2 regions of the Lactobacillus sp. 23-2 genome follow, and region 1 is predicted to be linked to the other one. Evidence: predicted binding sites of a transcription regulator. Region 1 holds the regulator's gene; the other holds the start of a gene.
The links. The regulator LexA, encoded in region 1, represses DNA repair genes until DNA is damaged. The targets are predictions, from matches to a motif close to CNAACANNTGTTNG.
Positions count from the first base shown of each region.

Region 2: the regulator LexA is predicted to act here: its motif matches at 6,164-6,177, upstream of xerS (tyrosine recombinase XerS).

Region 1 is NZ_JAOQBX010000001.1:112,592-122,538, reverse strand. Features, by position in the region: gene OCH80_RS00505 (DEAD/DEAH box helicase) at 1-2,042, shown strand, start outside; gene OCH80_RS00500 (hypothetical protein) at 2,133-2,672, shown strand; gene OCH80_RS00495 (transporter substrate-binding domain-containing protein) at 2,869-3,741, shown strand; gene lexA (transcriptional repressor LexA) at 3,814-4,431, opposite strand; gene OCH80_RS00485 (DUF896 domain-containing protein) at 4,589-4,831, shown strand; gene OCH80_RS00480 (YneF family protein) at 4,963-5,187, shown strand; gene OCH80_RS00475 (ABC transporter ATP-binding protein) at 5,289-7,055, shown strand; gene OCH80_RS00470 (ABC transporter ATP-binding protein) at 7,048-8,838, shown strand; gene OCH80_RS00465 (ACT domain-containing protein) at 9,067-9,504, opposite strand; gene OCH80_RS00460 (homoserine dehydrogenase) at 9,688-9,947, shown strand, end outside.
Region 2 is NZ_JAOQBX010000003.1:87,721-97,667, forward strand. Features, by position in the region: gene OCH80_RS02095 (hypothetical protein) at 1-561, opposite strand, end outside; gene OCH80_RS02100 (hypothetical protein) at 554-1,369, opposite strand; gene OCH80_RS02105 (nitroreductase family protein) at 1,760-2,281, opposite strand; gene OCH80_RS02110 (aspartate carbamoyltransferase catalytic subunit) at 2,709-3,716, shown strand; gene OCH80_RS02115 (dihydroorotase) at 3,716-5,002, shown strand; gene xerS (tyrosine recombinase XerS) at 5,056-6,135, opposite strand; gene OCH80_RS02125 (hypothetical protein) at 6,293-7,009, shown strand; gene OCH80_RS02130 (CdaR family transcriptional regulator) at 7,064-8,104, opposite strand; gene OCH80_RS02135 (glycerate kinase) at 8,311-9,453, shown strand.

The DNA of each region.
Region 1 (9,947 bases):
TGACGGAATTGGCCCAGGATCCGCCAGACTCAGTGGGCTGCTTGTACATTGCCCCCTTAAAGGCCCTGATCAACGACCAGTACTTGCGCCTCAGCGACCTGTGCGCTGGCGGGGACATTCCGGTTTGGCGCTACCACGGCGACGTGTCCCAGAGTCAAAAGCGCAAGCTCTTCAAGCACCCGTCCGGGGTCTTGCAGATTACGCCGGAATCGCTGGAGTCATTGATGATCAACAAGCATGCGGATATTCCTCGTTTGTTTGGCGACTTGCGCTACATCGTGATCGATGAGCTGCACTCCTTTTTGCGCAGCGACCGGGGCGGGCAGACCTTCTGCCTGATTGAGCGTCTGGGTCGCTTAGCCGCTTGCGACCCCCGGCGGGTAGGCTTGTCAGCGACGATTGGGGATCCAAGAGCGGCCGGCAAGTTCCTGGCTGCTGGCTCAAGGCGTAAGACCTCGATTCCCAAGATTAAAGACGATCACCAGGTCTGGCGCTTGTCGATGGAGCATTTTTACAAGACCGATCCCCAGGCTGGGGCCGGAAGCGCGGCGGGGCAGCCGCCTTTGGCCAAGGCCAGCGACCAGGCACCGGAAATGGCCGATCCCAGCATGGCCTATATCTTTGACCATACCCGGGGGAAGAAGTGCCTTGTCTTTACCAACAGCCGGGAGGAATGCGAGGCTGTCTGCCAGGTGCTGCGCCAGTACTGCGAGGCCAAGCATGAGCCGGACCGCTTCATGATCCACCACGGCAACCTGTCGGCTGCCTTTCGCCAGAGCGCGGAAGAAGCGATGAAGGACGACAATGTCAAATTGACCACCTGCGCGACGGCGACTTTGGAATTGGGAATTGACATCGGCCAGCTGGAGCGGGCCTTTCAGATTGACGCTCCCTTTACGGTTTCAGGCTTTTTGCAGAGAATGGGGCGGACCGGCCGGCGGGGCAACCCGCCGGAAATGTGGTTCGTCATGCGCGAAGACCACCCGGAAAGCCGGGCCATGCTGCCGGTCTTGTTCCCATGGCCCTTGTTGCAGGGGATTGCCCTGGTCCAGCTGTATCTTGAAGAGCGCTGGGTGGAGCCGCCACGGGAAAACCGCCTGCCATACAGCCTTTTGTACCACCAGACCATGAGCACCTTGGCGTCGATGGGAGAGATGACGCCAGCAGAACTAGCTTCCCGGGTCCTGTCTTTGTCATATTTTCACCGAGTCTCCCAAGCTGACTACAAAGTTCTCCTGCGCCATTTGCTCAGGACCGACCAGATCCAGTGGACCGAAAACAAGGGCTTGATCGTGGGCCTGAGTGGGGAGCGGGTGACCAACAATTTCAAGTTCTACGCCGTTTTCCAGGAAAATGAAGAATACAGCGTCCACTCAGCTTCAGAAGAGCTGGGCACGATCGTCAAGCCGCCCCCAATTGGCGACAAGGTGGCCATCGCGGGCCACGTGTGGGTGGTTGAGGAAATCGACCGCCAGCGCCACCAGGTCTACGTCCACCGGGTCAAGGGGCGGATCCCCGCTTACTTTGGCGACGTGCCAGGGGACATTCATCCCCGCATATTGGAGCGGATGCGGCAGATTTTGGCAGAAGACCGCAACTACCCATATTTGATGGCCAATGCCGTGGCCCGCTTGAACGAGACGCGGTCGATGGCCAGCATGGCGGGGATGCCGGCCAAGCAGCTGGTCAACCTGGGCGGCAAAATCTGGTGCCTGTTCCCCTGGACCGGGACTTATGCCTTCCTGGCTCTGGAACGGCTCTTGAAATTAAAGTGCGCCAAGCGCCTGGGCTTGAAGAACTTCGACTCCGTGCGTCCCTACTACATGCAGTTTTCGATGAACGTCAGCCCCGAGGACTTCTTCGCGATCGTCAAAGAAGAGGCCAGCAAGGACTTTGACCCGCTGGATTTGGTCTATCCCAAGGAAGTGCCGGTCTTTGACAAATATGATGAATACCTGCCGGATGAGCTGGTCCGGAAGGAGTTTGCCGAAAGCATCCTGGATCTGGCGGAAATGCGCCGCTGCGTGGAAAAAATGCGGTAGAATAAAGTTAAGAAAAGCACGAATTAGCTGAGCAGAAGGAAAAAGAAAAATGCAGAGCTTGATTATTTGTTTCGTGAAGAAAGGACAAAGATGTCTGTTACCCAGTGTCCCATAAACAGTTTTGACGAATTGGCCCAGCAGGCCGGAAAAAGCGACGAGCTGCACTTTACCCTGGGCGGAGATCCCTGGCTGCTGGTGGATGACGAGGATCCTGACTCTGACGCCACCAAGACCTTGATCAACTGCAATGACCCGGCGGTCACCGCTTCATTTGCGACCATTGAGGATTTTTTGACTTGCAAGATCAACGGCCGGACTTTGAAAGAACAATGGAGCGAGCTGACGGACGTCAGCTGCTGGTACATCAGGTTTGACAGTCTGGAGGAGTTCGTCCAGACCATCAAGGACGGCTGCGAGATTCAGTTCACCCTGGATGGCCGTCAGTATTTGCTGGCAGAGAACAGCGACCAGCAGAGCTACCGGCAGCTGACCTATACCAATTATTCCAAGCAGGCTGATCCAGCTTTCATTGCCAAGTTCCGCAGCCTCGATGAGCTGCTGTCATATAAGATCGGAGGCCAACCGCTTTCAAAGCTGTGGACGCGGATGAGAAACGTCGATTACGGCTAAAGCCGAATGTTCGAAATTAACTTTTTAAAGTGAAAAATCATTCAAGTAAGGGTTTTGATTGCCAAGAGTGATAATATTGGCAAATTTGCCGGGACAAAAACTTTATTTTTTAAGAAAAAATACCAACTTTTATAAATAAAAGGAACTTTCCTCATAATCGGGTATAATATGACTTAGATTTTGAAATGAAGGAAAGATGAAAATCATGAAAAAGCTGCCCAGCCAACTAAAGAAAATTGTTCGTGTTCTCTTGCTTTTGTCCCTGGTCTGCTCCTTGACCGGCTTGACCTCGGCTTGCTCCAAGAAAGCGGAGACCACTTATGAAAGAGCCAAGCGGACCAACCGGATCGTTTGGGGCGTGCGTCCTGACACCCGCCTCTTTGGTTTGACCAATGTGAAGACCGGCAAGATCGAGGGCTTTGAAATCGACCTGGCCAAGGCCCTGACCAAGCAGATCCTTGGATCAAAGGGGAAAGCAGTCTTCCGCCCGATTACGGAAAAGACCCGGATCACGCTGCTGCACAACGGCTCCTTGGACGCGGTTATCTCAACGATGACTATTACCAAGGAAAGAATGAAGGTCATTGACTTCTCTGACGTCTACTTTGACGCGTCAGAATCTATGATCGTCAAAAAGACCAGCAAGATCAGAAATATCGCTGACTTGAACCATAAAGGAGTGGTCGTCATTGCCATCAAGGGGACCGACGTTTCCAATCAGGTTGCTAAGCTGGCCCCTAAGGCCAAAGTCAAGCAGTTCGATGACTATGGCTCAGCCTTTAACGCTTTAAAGGCTGGCCAAGGTGACGCGATGATCGATGACAACGGCATTTTGGCCGGGCTGATTGCCGATGACGACAAGTTTACCCTGACCGGGGATGCCTTGGCCCAAGAACCGTACGGGATCGGGGTAGAGAAGGGCCAGGACCAGATGCGCCAGGCCATCAACAAGGCCTTGAAGACCGTGCGCCAGAACGGGACTTACGACCGTCTGGTCAGAAAATGGTTTGGCAAGGTCTCCGGCTTCAACGTCAAGCAGGCTGAGTCAACCAAGGTCAAGATCCAGTAAATTGTCAAAAAAGCAGGCAAAAAGGCAAGCTCCATTTGGAACTTGCCTTTTTGCCTGCTTAATATTTAGCAACTAGTTGATGTCATTGCGGTAGAGGCCAACGACCTTGCCCAGGATCTGGACTTGATCCAGGATGATGGGAGCCATCGCGTCATTTTCCGGCTGCAGGCGGAAGTGCCCGTCTTCCTTATAAAAGCGCTTGACCGTGGCTTCATCGTCATCGGTCATGGCCACTACGATCTCGCCGTTGCTGGCATTGGTCTGCTTGCGGACGATCACGTAGTCCCCGTTCAAGATGCCAGCGTTGATCATGGAAGTTCCGTGGACCTTCAGCATGAAGAGCTCGTCGGCCTCGTTCTTGAGGTCTGGCGGGGTCGGGAAGTAGTCTTCAATCGTTTCAACGGCCAGAATCGGCTGACCGGCGGTTACCACCCCGACGACAGGAATGTCTTTCGGCTTGATGCCCAGGACCTTGAGCCCTTCCGGGGTAATTTCCATGGCCCGCGGCTTGGTCGCGTCCTTCTGCAGGAGTCCCTTGCGCTCAAGGCGCACTAAGTGGCCATGGACCGTTGAAGTGGAAGAAAGTCCAACCGCGGCACAGATTTCGCGAACCGTTGGCGGGAATCCGCGACTTTCAACCGTATCGTAGATGTATTGCAAAATTTCTAATTGTTTGTTTTCGTGGTTCATAGTCTTAATCCCGTAAAATTCTTAATTACTGTTCTATATTGATTTTAGCAGACATAACCGAAATTTACAAACAAACGTTCTAAGCGTTAAACTTTTTTTATGATCTTAAAAAGAGTAGACTATTACTCGAAATCAAGAATGGAAAGGTGGCAGTTTGATGACCCCAAAGGAAGAAGAAAAGCTTAGAAAGAGAATCAACCACTTGTACCACAAGAAGCAGGCTGAAGGCCTGAGCAAGGAAGAGGAGCAGGAAAGAAAAGAGCTGCACCAGAAGTTCATCGCCAACTTCAGAGCAGGCTTTCGCCAGCAGTTGGACAACCTGGTCGTGGTTGACAAGGAAGGCAATGACATTACTCCAGACAAGGCCAAGCAGATCCAGAAGGAAAAGGGCATTCGCTAAAGAGCTTTCAATTTATTCTTTAAAAATTGCCGGAAGTTTTGTAAGATAATATTTGTATTATCTACAAGCGGCTGGGCCGGAACGCTTTTCCGGCGGCAAGCTGAATTAAGGCCAATGGAGGTTAAGCAGTTATGAATTTAGGTTTGGCGATCTTTTTAATTATCTTGGCAGCTCTGCTGGGTGCTGTGGCTGGTTTCTACGGCGCGCGGGCTTACATGAAGAATTACTTTAAAAAGAATCCCCCAATTACCCGCGAAATGGTTGAAGCAATGATGTCACAAATGGGGCAAAAGCCTTCTGCCAAGAAGGTCAACCAAGTGATGAACATGATCAAGCATCAATCAGCAAAGAACTAGGCAGAGACATTTTTTGCCGGACTGGGGCAGCAGGGATTTTCTCCTGCTGCCTTTTTATATGTCAATTATTTTTGGAGTATTTAAATATTTGGAGGTGAAAGATGGAAACTTTTGCTAAGCTGGGCTGGTTCTTCAAGGCCCACAAGAAGCGCTACCTGCTGGGGATCACGGCCTTAATCCTGACCTCAGCGGCCAACCTGGTTCCACCCAGAATCCTGGGGATGATGGCTGACCAGCTGGATCAGGGCAAGATCAGCTGGGGGCAGTTTGCCTGCTACATCGGGGCTATTTTGGCCGCGGCCCTGGCCTTGTATTTGTTCCGCTTTTACTGGCGCAAGGAAATCTATGGCGGAGCGGCAGAACTGGAGAAAGAAATGCGGGGGCGGCTCTTCTGGCACTTCCTGCAGATGGACCGGACTTTCTTTCAGCGCTACCGGACCGGGGACTTGATGGCCAGAGCCACCAATGACGTGCAGGCGGTCCAGTTCGTGGCCGGCGACGGGGTCTTGACCCTAGTCGACGCTATCTTTACTGGCGGGGCAACTTTGATTGCCATGATGTGCTTTGTTGACTGGCGCTTGACGCTGGTCACCATGATTCCCCTGCCATTTTTGGCTGTCTTGGCCAGATACCTGGGAACGCGCCTGCACGATGCCTACCTGGACTCGCAGGCTGCTTTTTCTCGCCTGAATAACAAGACCCAGGAGTCCTTGTCCGGGATCAAGGTCTTGAAGACTTTTGGCCAAAGCCAGCAGGACGCGGCGGCCTTCAACCAGATGACCTATGAGACGGTTGAGGTCAACCGCAAGGTCTTCCGGATCGACTCTTTGTATGACCCCTTGATTACGATAATCATTGGGATCACCTACATGATTACGATCGTCTATGGCGGGACCATGGTTACCAACAAGACGATTTCGCTGGGCCAGCTGATTTCTTTCGTGGCCTATATCGGGACCATGGTCTGGCCAATGTTCGCGATCGGTTACTTGTTCAACATTTTGGAGCGCGGGAGTGCTTCTTATGACCGGATCATGGGGCTGCTTCATGAAAAATCCCTGATTGCCGATGCTGGGGAAGGGCTGGACACGAAGAGCATGCCGAAAATCCACGGCGACCTGCGCTGCCACGTGGCTGCCTTTGCCTATCCCGATGAGCCGGACCAGGACGTCTTAAGCGACATCGACTTTGACTTAAAGCCGGGCCAGACTCTTGGCCTGGTGGGCCGGGTCGGTTCCGGGAAGACGACCATTATCCAGCTCTTGATGCGGGAATTTGACAATTACCGTGGCCGGATCGTTTTTGGCGGACGGGACATCCGCCAGATTCCCCTGGACGTCTATTTGAACGAGATCTCCTACGTGCCGCAGAACAACTTCTTGTTCTCGACCAGCGTCCGCGACAATATTGCTTTTGCCAAGCCGGAGGCCAGTCTGGAGGAAGTGGAGGAAGCGGCGAAAAAGAGTGCCCTGCATGATGACATCCTTTTGTTTGAAAAGGGCTATGACACCATGGTTGGGGAAAACGGGATTTCCCTGTCTGGGGGGCAAAAGCAGCGGATGTCGATTGCCCGGGCGCTGCTGCGCGACAGCGAGATCCTGATCCTGGACGATGCCTTGTCGGCCGTGGATGCCAAGACGGAAAAGGCAGTTCTGGCCAACCTGCGGGCCGAGCGGGCTGACAAGACGACCGTCATTGCCGCCCACCGCCTGTCCAGCGTCATGGATGCCGATGAAATTCTGGTCATGGCCCAGGGCAAGATTGCTGAACGCGGAACCCACGAGGAGCTGCTTAAATTGAATGGCTGGTATGCCCGCATGTGGCGGCGCCAGGAACTGGCCGCGAAGGTAGGTGAAAGCGATGAATAATGAAGACCAATCCCAATCAGTCTGGAACCAGACGATCAGCGTCAAGGAGCAGTGGCAGATCTTAAAGCGGCTATGGCGGTTCATCTGGAACTACAAAGGCGAGCTGCTGCTGGCTGTCTGCGGGATGGTTGCCGTGTCCGTGATCAACATGCTGCTGCCGGCTTGGCTTCAATACTACATGGACCACTTTTTGCGCCGCCAGAGCGCCAGCATGCAGGTGATTTGGGGCGTGGCCCTGATTTATGGCCTGGGGATCGTCATTAAAGCGGTCTTCCAGTTTACGTATGAATACCTGTATGCCTTGGCCGGTGAGCGGTCCCTGGAACGGGTCAGAAGAGAGCTTTATGCCCACATTCACAAATTGGGGATGCGCTATTTTGACCAAACGCCTGCTGGCTCCATTTTGTCCAGGGTGACCAACGACACGATGACCTTGAGCAACTTTATGCAGGTCTTCAGTGCCTTCATGCTGGGAATCATTTCCATGGTCACGGCCTTGATTGCCATGTTCTCAGCCGATAAGACCGCGGCCTTGATCGTTCTTTGCTTCGTCCCAGTGATCGTTTTGGTCATCTGGCTGTACAACCGCCTGAATTCCAAGACCTACCACGAGTTCCGGGCCAGAAACTCCCTGATCAACACCAAGCTGGAAGAGGCAATTTCGGGGATGTCGGTCATCCAGCAGTTCCGCCAGGAAAAGCGGATCGCTGCTGACTTTGAGCAGACCAACCAAGAGCAGATGCGGACCCGCTTCAAGCTGATCAAGACCAACTCGCTGCTGCTTTCGCCTTTTACCAGTCTGCTTTACTCCCTGGCCTTGGCGGCCAGCCTGGTCTGGTTTGGCTACCCCTTGCACCGGGTCTTCGTGCCGGCGGGTTTGATCTATGCTTTTGCCAACTACGTTCAGAACTTCTTCAACCCGCTGAATGACATGATGAACAGTCTGACCTTCTTTACAGACGGAATCGTGGCCGGGAAGCGGATCTTCAAGATCATGGATGAAGATGAGTATGAGCCTGTGCAAGCCGGCAAGGCTGATGCCAAGATTGAGCAGGGGAAGATCGAATTCAAGCACGTGTCCTTCAGCTACGATGGCAAAAATGACGTCCTGCATGACGTCTCCTTTACCCTTGAGCCAGGACAGACTTTAGGGATCGTTGGCCACACGGGTTCGGGCAAGAGCTCCATCATCAACGTGATGATGCGCTTTTACGAGTTCCACGATGGGCAGATCCTGATTGACGGTCACGATATCCGTGACTTCAGCAAGGAAGAGCTGCGCGAGAAGCTGGGGCTGGTCTTGCAGGAGCCGTTCATGTTCTATGGCGACATCGCGTCAAACATTCGACTCTACAATGAGCAAATTACGGATGAGCAGATTCAGGCAGCTGCCAAGACGGTGCAAGCTGACCGCTTCATTGAGGAGCTGCCGGGCAAGTACCATGCCCAAGTGATTGAAGGCGGCTCTGAATTCTCCAGCGGCCAGCGGCAGCTGATCTCCTTTGCCCGGACCTTGGTGACCGATCCCAAGATCCTGATTCTGGATGAAGCCACCGCCAACGTCGACACGGAAACCGAAAGCCTGATTCAAGAAGGCCTGCAGAAGCTGCGCCGCGGGCGCACGACCCTGGCGATAGCTCACCGCTTGTCCACGATCGCGGATGCTGACCAGATCATCGTCTTGGACAAGGGGCGGATCGTCGAGCACGGAACCCATGAAGAGCTGCTGGCGCAAAAGGGCTACTACTATGACCTTTACACCTTGCAGCAGAGCGCTGAATAAGCTCAAAATATCAGTAAGGATCTCAAAAGCTAATTGCAAGCAAATGAGTCTGAAAAAAGGCTTCTAGAAGTGGAAACTTCTGGAAGCCTTTTTATGTATCTTAAATCACAGCAGAGTGAAGCTCTGAAGTCCCCAACTGCTGCGTTTTTATAACATTCGATTCGATGACGCTGAGTTTTTTCCCAGACACATTTTTGTTGAGATTGATAAGTTTTCTGAACAGCTGGCTTATTCCAAGGCATCAAGGTGCACGTGCTTGACTAAGGGCAGCTCTTCCAAAGAAGTCACCAGCTCGTCGATCTCAACGGCCAGCTGGCTGATGTCCAGGGACAGCAGCAGGTTGGCCTTGCCGGCAATGGGGATGGCCTGCGAGATCGTCAAGATGGAGGTCTTCAGCTGGCTCAGGCAGGACAAGACCGCGGACAAGGCGCCAGGCGCGTCGGCCAGAATGATGGACAAGACGGCATGGCGGGAAATGCCTGAATCGCTGGCCCGGAAGACGTAATCCTTATACTTGTAGTAGGTGTTTCTGGAGATGCCAACCTTCTCGGCGGCTTCCGTGACGGTCGCGGCTTCATGGTTTTCCAGGAGCTCCCGAGCCAGGATGACCTTGTCCAGATAGTCGGGCAGAATTTGTTTATTAACGTAAAAGTATTCTGAAGCCATGTATTTCCTCCTTGAAAGTTATTTTTAATTTCTGTTTAATATGCTTGTGGGAAGATCTTGTCAGTCCATGTCTAGAATGATACTATGTTGTTAATTGAAAAACAACTGTATTTCGCAGAGAAACAGAAGCGCTTAATTTTTTCACAAAAAGCAAAGAGTTCAAAGAAAGCAGAGGGAATACAAATGAAGGTAGCATTGTTGGGCTTCGGCGTTGTCGGCTCTGGCGTGGCCAAGATCGTTGACGGGGCTGAAAATGACGAGATGAGCGATATTTCCATTAAGAAGATTTTGGTGCATACGCCGGCAAAGATGCGCCAGGATCCCCGCTGCGTCGTTGACATCAACGAAATTCTAGATGACCCGGAAATTGACGTGGTCTGTGAATGCATAGGGGGGCTGGAGCCAGCTCATACATACGTCAAAGAAGCCTTGGAGCGCGGCAA
Region 2 (9,947 bases), on a different contig from region 1:
GGGGTCAAAGAGAATACTGTACTTGGACAAAAGGGTGGACTGCTCCAGATTGTAGTGATAGAGCATGATCACGGCAATGGCGATGATGAAGATCAGCCAGGGGTGGCTGACACGTAAGCTCAAAATCATGAAGAAAGCACACAGGGCAAAGCAGAGCAGGTGCAAGAAGAGTAGCAGACTGCCCAGGGCCGGACTGCCCCATCTGAAGTAGTGGCGAACGCTGAGCAGGTAGGGAATAGCCAAGCCAACCGTCATGACCAGGATGTCCAGCAGTATTACCTGGAGCAGCTTCTTTACCAGTCCAGTTTCAGCCTGGCGGATGCCAAGAAAGACAGCGATGGGGCGGACTTTGAGAATCTGCCCGAAAATGATCAAGAGGACAAAGGTCTGCAGATACAGGGAAAGTAGGTTGTTGTACAAGAAGAAATAGACAATGTCTCTTTCCTTTATGGCGTACAGTGGATAGATGCAGGCACCGATGGACAGGATGAAGATCAAGGCCAGGCTAAGTCCGCGGAAGCGTTTGGTTTGGGGCAGAAGCTCGAGGTTAATATCAGCCATTTTGCACCTTCTTCAGATACCAGAATCTGATTAGGCCGGCAGCTACCAACAGGTAAGTGGCCAGGGTCAAGAAGTAAAGGCCGTAGACATTGAATGGCTGATGAGCATTTACGAACGATAACAGGCCTGGAGACATGATGTTTGGCAGGAAAAACATATCTGATAAGATCAATAAGGGACCACTGTTGGCAATTATAAGTGTAGGAGTTAAGATGCAGATCAACATAATAATAGTACCGCTTACCAAGTACAGGCTGTTTTTCTTGATCCAAAGGCCAACTGCAAGGATAAGTAAGGAAAAACTGCCCCAGCCGATGGCAGACATTAAAACATACAGAATTAAAGCTACCAAGCTATTCTGTGAAAGAGAAACGCCACCGGAATTGTCCCAAAGGAAAAAACTGGGATTTTGGTAGACAAAAGGACTGTAAAAGAGGCTGATAATAATCATTTGATAGATATTGATCAGCACAGCCAGACCAAAGCCGGTGCCAAAAGCTCTTAAGCAGGCTGTTTTAAGATAGCCTTGATAGCCCGACCGCTGCTGGTAGTTTGAAAATGAATTGTTGTTTTTGATAAAGACGGCGAGCGCTGATCCTATTACAGGTATCAGCGAAAATTCAAATAAGTATAAAGAGAATGCATCGTCTAACACGCCACCAAACTGAATACCGAAAAACATATACAAGAAGTTATCAGGATCAAAACGGACGATCTTATTTTGACTGATTTCATAAAAAATCTGCCAGGTTACCAATATTAGATAAAGGCAAACCAGAAAGATGGCGATTTTCCTTGAACGACTCAATTTATTGCTCCTTCAAAAACAAAAGAGAGGCTGACCGCCTCTCTTACTTTATTTATAGTCCGTGCTGAAGTGCAGCTTTACTCTGGTCGAGAGGCAGAAGTGAGAATAGCACCTAACACACAGACTGCAACTAAAGAAATTAACGCTTTGAGTAAAAGCTTACTTAGTCTGGACATCTTCTTTCTTAAAGCTTGTTCTTCTTCAAATCAGTTCAATGATAGCATGGGTGAATATTTTTGGCAAAATTCAATAAATCAGGCAAATAGCCGCATATCAGGCATGTCTAAAAAAAGAGACACTCATCTAATTTAGATGAGCGTCTCAAAGCCTTGGCTTAACTTGCTGACATTGAGCCAGCATCCAGGCTTTTAGTGTTAATATTCGTTATTTTTACTCGGCTTCAGTAATCCCAACGCGCTTCTTGTCAATGTCGCGCTTTTCCAGCTCTTCTTCCGTTTCACCGACGCCAACCCCGCAAAGCGGCGTGAAGCCGTCTGGCAGGTCCAGGTCAGCAATGGTTTCTGGGTGGTTGCGCAGGGCAGCGACTGCCCCGTAAATGTAGCATGCGCCATAGCCCTTGTCTTCCGCAGCCAAGACCATGTTGTGGCCCATAATGCCGGCAGTGGCCCAAGCCATTTCATCGACCTTCTTGGCTGAGACCAGAATCAGGGTTGGCACCCCATAAAGAGGGTGGGAGTGGAGATCGCCAAACATCATGGCAGCTTCTTGATCAATCGCCTTCAAAAGCTTCTTGTCAGTGACTACTGTAAACAGATAGTTTTCGTATTTGCCCATGGCTGCTGGCGCGTATTCCCCAGCTTCCAGTATCTTCTGCAGATCTTTCTTGTCGGCTGCCTTGCCCGTGTAGGTTCGGACAGTCTTGCGACTCTTAAGCAATTTCTTGAATTTCATATAGAATTTACCTCCTATCGCGATCACAAAGTTCCTTCTGCTTAAAATTATACAACAGCTTTAATTGAAAACGCATTAAGAAGCTTTAAGCCTTTGCTAAAGAAATAATAAGTTATTTTAAATCACGTTGCCTTTTGGAAAAATCCCGCGAAAGTGCTTGACTAAAATCAGCAAAAATCATATAGTTAAGAAAACGCAAAATGACCTTTAAAATTAGCCCCGTGAGACTAAGAAGGTTGCTCATTCAGCAGACAAAGGCAGCACCAATTTCGGCAATTGTCCGGATTATTGTCAGCGTCAGCTGCTATTTCCGCCAGCATCAGCCAGTGGCGCGGACGGAATTGAGGAAGACCATCTTGCACCCACGCGGGGCAGGATGGTCTTTTTGCTTGTGCCAGCTCAATTAGCTCGAAAGGAAGTTGCAAAATTGTTATCAGTTACCAAGGACCAAAATGCTACTAATGCCGGCAAGGACGACAAGCTGCTTCGCCTGCCATACTTCGTCAGTGTAGAACAATTGGATGTCGAGGACGTCTTCAACCTGATCCACCGGGCTCAGTACTTCAAGAAAGGCGGAGCCGTGCCGAAGCTTAGCCGGCCGGTCTTCTGCGTCAACATGTTTTTTGAAAACTCCACCAGAACCCACACGAGCTTTGAAGTTGCTGAACGCCGCCTGGGCTTGACCGCTATTCCATTCGATCCAGCGCACTCTTCAGTCAAAAAGGGTGAAAGCCTCTACGACACCGAGCTGACCATGGCATCGCTTGGCATTGAGCTCAGCGTCATCCGCCACTCAAAGAACGCCTACTACGATGAGATCATTCATCCAAAGGCCGGTCAGCACCTTCAGATGGGCTTGGTCAATGCCGGTGACGGTTCCGGCCAGCACCCTTCACAAAGCATGCTGGACATGATGACCATCTACAACGAATTTGGCCACTTTGACGGCTTAAAGGTCATGATCGTCGGCGACCTGACCAACTCCCGCGTTGCCCGCTCAAACATGGAAATCCTGAACAAGCTGGGGGCCAAGGTCTACTTCTCCGGTCCAGAATACTGGTATGACCCAAAGGAATTTGGCGACTACGGCACCTATGTCAAGAACATTGATGACGAAATTGCCGACGTGGACGTCTTGATGCTCCTGCGGGTGCAGCACGAACGCCACACCAGCGACAGCGACAACACGGAAGAGCTGTTTGACCCGGCTGCCTACAACGAACAATACGGCCTGAATCAAAGAAGATACGACTTGCTGAAGGACAGCGCGATCATCATGCACCCAGGTCCAATCAACCGCGGCGTTGAATGGGACGGGAACCTGGTTGAGGCGCCTAAGTCGCGCTACGCCGTCCAGATGCAAAACGGGGTCTTCGTCAGAATGGCCATGATTGAAGCCGTCCTGCGCGGACGGAAGATTGGGGGACTTGAATAATGTCAACTCTTTTGAAAAACGGCTTGGTCTACATCGATGGCGAGCTCCACAAGGAAGATTTGCTGATTGCCGGAACTAAGATCAAAGCGATCGGCTTTGGCTTAGAAGCTGACCAGCCAGACGAAATCATTGACCTCAAGGGCAAGCTGGTTGCCCCAGGTCTGGTAGACATTCACGAACACTACAGAGAGCCTGGCTTCACTTATAAGGAAACGATCAAGACTGGGTCTGCCGGTGCTGCCAGAGGCGGCTTTACAACGGTCTGCACCATGCCAAACGTTGACCCGGTTCCAGACGACGTGGAGACCTTCAAGAAGCAGGTTGAGCTGAACCAGAAAAGCAGCCTGGTCCACTTGTACCAATACGCGGCAATCACCAAGGACCTGACCAGTGATGAAGTCGTCGACATGGAAGGGCTCAAGGAAGCTGGTGCTTTTGCCTTCAGCAATGATGGCAAGGGGATCCAGCAGGCCGGGACCATGTATGATGCCATGAAGCTGGCCGCCAAGGTTGGCCTGCCGATCTGCGAGCACGTGCAAGACGACTCTCTCTACCACAAGGGGGTCATGAATGCCGGCAAGCGGGCTGAAGAGCTTGGCCTGCCAGGGATCCTGGGCGTGAGTGAATCAGCCCAGGTAGCCCGCGACCTGATCCTGGCCCAGGAAACTGGCGTCCACTACCACGTCTGCCACGTGTCAACCAAGGAAAGCGTTGAGCTGGTCCGCCTGGCTAAGGAATACGGGATCAACGTTACTGCTGAAGCCGCGCCGCACCACCTGCTGCTCAGCGAAGAAGACATCAATGGCAACAACGGCTACTACAAGATGAATCCGCCTTTGAGAAGCGTGGAAGACCAGGCTGCCCTGATCGATGGCCTGCTTGATGGCACGATTGACCTGATCGCCACCGACCACGCGCCGCACAGCCTGGAAGAAAAGGCCGGAGACATGCGCAAGGCAGCTTTTGGCATTATCGGCAATGAAACGGCCTTTGCCTGCCTTTACACCAAGTTCGTCAAGAGCGGGGCGATGGACCTGGAGCTGCTCTTGGACCTGATGAGCTACCAGCCTGCCAAGCTCTTTGGCCTTGACGCGGGCGTGCTGGCTCCAGGAAAGGAAGCCGACATCGCGGTCTTTGACCTGGACCACGCGGAGACCATCAACGAAGACGAATATCTGTCAAAGGGGAGAAATACCCCATTTACTGGCGAAGAAGTCTACGGCATGACGGCGCTGACCTTCGTCAGCGGCAAGCTGGTCTACAAGAACAGGCACTTGGCCGACTAGCAAATAAATACAGAAAAGCGCATCCCTTGCTTAGGGGGATGCGCTTTTCTGTATTATTGTCGCGGTTTGTTTTGGTCCTGATCAGCGATAGCGTTCAAAGCCCGGCGCTGCTCGGTCTGGTCGACGTGGGTATAGAGGTCGGTCGCGGTCGTGCCCTTTTGACCCAGCTGTTGGGCTACCATGACCTGGTCCTTTGTTACCTGGTAAAGCTCGGAAGCCACGGTATGGCGCAGCTTATGCGGGGTCAGGGGATGGCCGAAGGCGGCTGAGTATTTGCCAACCATCTTTTCAATGGCGTTGGTGGTCATTCGCCGGCACTGGCCGTGATAGTTGGTCAAGAAGAAGGCCCGGTTGTCCTTTTCCGGGCGGTAGCGGCGTTCCCGCAAGGCTGCATATGCTTTGAGATAAGGCAGGGTCCAGGAGGCAATTGGGACGCTGTCCCGCTGGCCGCCCTTCCGGGTCACGTCTAATGTGGCTTCTTTCAGGTTGAGGTCTTTCAGGTCAATCCCAGCACATTCCGAAACTCTGATGCCCGTTCCCAGAATCAGGGCCACGATCGCCATGTCCCGCTCCTTGTTCTGGCGAAAGGCTGAAAGGGCTCTGGCCTTGCACAGACCCTCATATTTCTTGTCTAAGAAGTCCAAAAACTGATACTTCAAGTCTCCCGTGTACATATGGGCTTCAAGGGCATGGGCCCGGTAGTTCAGGGTCTTGGTGTAGGCCAGGGACTTGACTTTGAGCATCACGTTGTGGTCAAAATAAGGCTTGCCGTTGTTGTCTTCTGAAGTAATGGTCAGGAATTTAAAGAGCGAGCGCAGGGCATTGATGGAGCGGTTGACCGTGGTCGGCGAATTAAGGTGTCCCTGCTGGTTCTTGGTATGGCTTAAGCGATCCAGGTAGAGCATCATGTCGCTCCGGCGCAGCCGCTCCAAGTCAGAAGGGACGATTTCCTGATTGCATGTGGCTTTAGCCAGGCCTTCAGTCCGCAGCCAGTCAAAGAAGCGGCGGATTTCAGTCAGATATTGGTAGCTGGTGGTCAAAGAATGCCGGTTTTGCAACTGGTAGTCGCGCACGAAGTCGGGCATCTTGGCCAGCTCTTGGTCAATCAGCGACAAATATTTCTTGGTTTCCATACTCGCCTCACTAATCTTCTTTTTGACACAAACATTTGATCGTCGTTCTCTATGTCAAAGGATACTAGAAAACCGAGGCGAATGCAAGTTCGGGCAATTCAGGCAGCCATTTTTGCCCAGCGCGCTATAATAGACTGCAGAAGGAAGGTAGCAAAAATTGAAGGCAACGAAGATTATTTTAGAGGCCGGCCCAACTTACCAAGAAGGGGCTAACAACTGGTTTGAGCGCTTGACCTTGGAGAGCGGTTTTTTGCAAGAAGAATTGGGGCACCAAGAAGACGGCAAGGCCTTGCTCACCTGGTCGTACAAGACCGACAGCCAGAAGTTCGCGGCCTGCTTCGCGCAAGCCGGCCAGTTGCTGGAAAAGATCACGCACGAAATCCGCGACTACCGGGATGCGGCGGATGACTACTTGAAAGTGCAATTGTTTGAAAATTCCAGCAAGACCATGAACACGATTACCGAATTTTCGCCCCTGCAGCCGGACATGCAGGAATTGCTGCGGGTTTTGAACCAGATGGTGCCGGCCTGTGAAGACCGCCTGCTTTTGTTCAATCCGGTTGAGGATGACTTGGCCTACCCGGTCAAGAGCACGCCGGAATGGGATGCCAAAGCGGAAAAATGGCTTAATCAGGAGGTCATTTTTGGCGGGACGGTCTTGGAGAACAAGACCAGCTTGGGCGAAAGCCAGGTCACGCTTAGAATGGATGATGGCGGGACCGTCCTGGTCAAGTATTTCGACCGCGACAGCGACCGGCTGCTCGAGTACGGGAACGGGATCACGGTTGGCGGACGCTTGATGGTTCGCGGCGCCTTCGTTGGCAAAGACGCGGATACCTTTGTCGTCGTGCCGGATACGATCTACGACCGTTAGTCAATTAAATAAAGCAATAAATGCAAGGGATCAGAGCCCTTGCATTTTTCGTTGCTATTCGCGTTCTTCTTGCCGCAGCTTGAGCAGGATTGCATAAATTTTAAACAGCTGGCGGGTGTTTAGCGGGTCAAGACCGGTAAGTTCTTTGAACCGGTTCAAGCGGTACTTGAGCGTATTGCGGTGAATGTGCAGCTCATCCGCGGCCTGACTGACGTGACAATTGTTTTTGATATAGGTCAGCAAAGTGGCCGTCAGCTCATCTTGCTGGCCCTTTAAGCGGTCAATGACAGCTTGCTCCTGGCTGAGGGGATTGCTGAGCAGGTTCAGGTCAAACTGGAGCTCATCGTAGACATCAATTGCCAATTCTGGAATGAACTTGTGAAAATTGATCACCTGCTTGGCCTCCGCAATTGACTGGCCAAGCTTGCGGCTGGCAGACCCGATGCCCAAGGGGATGGCGTGTTTTTTCGCCCAGCCGCGCAGTTTCTGGATTGCCTGCTCATCCCTGACAAAAAAGAGCTGCTGGGCGTGAGCATAGTTCAAGAAATAATCATCCGGGTCAAGGCTAAAGTGGGGCAGGTCTGTTTTCGCGCAGATCAAGACCACCGCCCGCCGGGGCTTCATTAAATCGATGCCCAGCCGTTCGGCGGCATTCATCAGATCATAATTGGTCTCGAGTTCCCCTCGCGCCTCGCTCCACTGAAACAAGAAGCGCTCCAGGCGCCGGTCGTATTCCTTGCGCACCCGTGCAAGCTCTTGTTGCTCCAGCAGCAGCTCAGTGCTGGTTTTGAGCAGCCTCGCCAGGGGCTTGACTGCAGTTGGATCGCCAGTAATCCCAACAACGCCAACTAGGTGCTGATTGACGATAATTGGCATGTTGACGCCAGGCTGGCCAGCCTCTCCAAGAGCTTGGCTCATCACCTCAATCTGCTGGCTCTTTAAGATGCGGCCAGCACCGACGTGTCTTTGACCAATTCTGTCAGCCTCACCGCTGGCGATGATTACCCCGTTTTCATCCATTACGTTGATGTTATAGGGAATTTCTTGCATCATGCGCGTGACGATCTTTTGCGCTAACTCTTGATCCAGCTTCATGTAACGCTCTCCCTTCTTCCTTAAGAGATGGCCAAGCTGGCAATTTGTAGCTATTGCTAAATAACGCCAGCTTTTGTCCAATAATTTACCATAGATTTTGGACAAATGCACAAAAAACTGCTTGCTGGCAGGTGCTAAAATAAAGGAAGTGAAAAGAAACAATAAGCATAACGATTCAAGAAAAGCAACAGACAAAGGAGCAAAAAATGGCACTGAAATTCGTACTAGCACCGGACTCATTTAAAGAGAGCATGACGGCCAAGGAGGTCTGCCACGCCATGGCCCAAGGAATCAAAAAAGTCTTTCCAGACGCAGAGATCGTTGAAGTGCCCATGGCCGACGGAGGCGAAGGGACAGTAGATGCCTTAGTCGCCGCCAACCATGGCGAAAAGCGGAGCGTGAGCGTGCTTGGACCTGACGGCAAGAACGAAACGGCTGCTCAATACGGCCTGATCAATGATGGCACCTGCGCGGTAATTGAAATGGCGCAGGCTTCAGGATTGGAGCTCCTGCCGCCGGAGAAAAGAAATCCCCTGGTGACCACGACTTATGGTACTGGCCAGCTGATCAAAGATGCCCTGGACCGCGGGGTCAAGAAGCTGATCATTGGCCTTGGCGGCAGCGCGACCAATGATGGCGGGGCAGGAATGGCCCAAGCTTTAGGGGTCAAGCTGCTTGATCAAGAAGGACAAGCGCTGCCTTTTGGCGGCGGCGCCTTGGGAAGGCTGGCCAAGCTGGATGCCAGTGAGATTGACCCGCGCTTGCGGACGGCTGAAGTGCTGTTAGCCAGTGACGTAACCAACCCATTGACTGGCGAAAATGGGGCTTCACGCGTTTTTGGCCGGCAAAAAGGGGCCACGCCAGAGATGATCGCGCGGCTGGATCAGAACCTGGCCCACTATGCAGCCGTTATCCGTGAATCTATCGGCAGAGACGTTGAACATGAGCCAGGTGCTGGGGCAGCAGGCGGTCTAGGGGCCGGGCTCATGGCCTTTACCAATTGCCAGACTCAACCTGGGGCACAGATCGTCATTGCCGAGAATCACTTAGAAGAGCAGCTGGCAGATGCCGATTTCGTCTTCACCGGCGAAGGCGGCACCGATTTCCAGACCAAGTTCGGCAAAACGCCATATGCCGTAGCTCAAGTTGCCCGCAAGCGGGGCATCCCCGTGTACACGGTCGCCGGCAGCCTGGGCGAGGGGATCGACAGCCTTTACGATGCTGGCTTCGACGCTATTTTTGGCATCCTGGACACGGTCTGCTCTTTGCCTGACGCGCTCAAGCATGGTCCGGCAAACGTCACGCGGACCTGCGAGAACATTGCCAGAGTCATCAAATCAGTCAAATAAAGACAGAGCCGCATTCCTAAGCAGGGATGCGGCTCTTTTACGGCTAAAATATTTTTATATTTATTTTTGGACTGGTCATAAACTAAAAAGCAAAGCTTTTGCCCAATCGCTGCTTAAAATAGTTTCTCATCTTAGGCATTTTTGGCTTGTTTATCGAAGCATCTTCTCAAAAGCAGCAAGCGCTTACGCTTGTATTATGAAAGAAATGTGATAAGATTAAAGTACAAAAAAGAAAGGAGGACACTCCACCAGAAACTTAAGCATCTTAATCGCCAGAACTTACTTAGTTCGAAAAGGAGATGGGTCCGATGGGCAGTAATGGTAGGATAGCAAATTCTAATAAATGATAGAAGGGACTGTTACCACCATAAAATTTAAGTTTAATCATCAGGGCTGATTTGCAAATCAAGGTTGGTTCCGATGTACCGCTGTTGGAAAATGTAAGTCTCACATCTGATTTGAAAGAGGTGTTACCACCATCATAATGAGAAAAA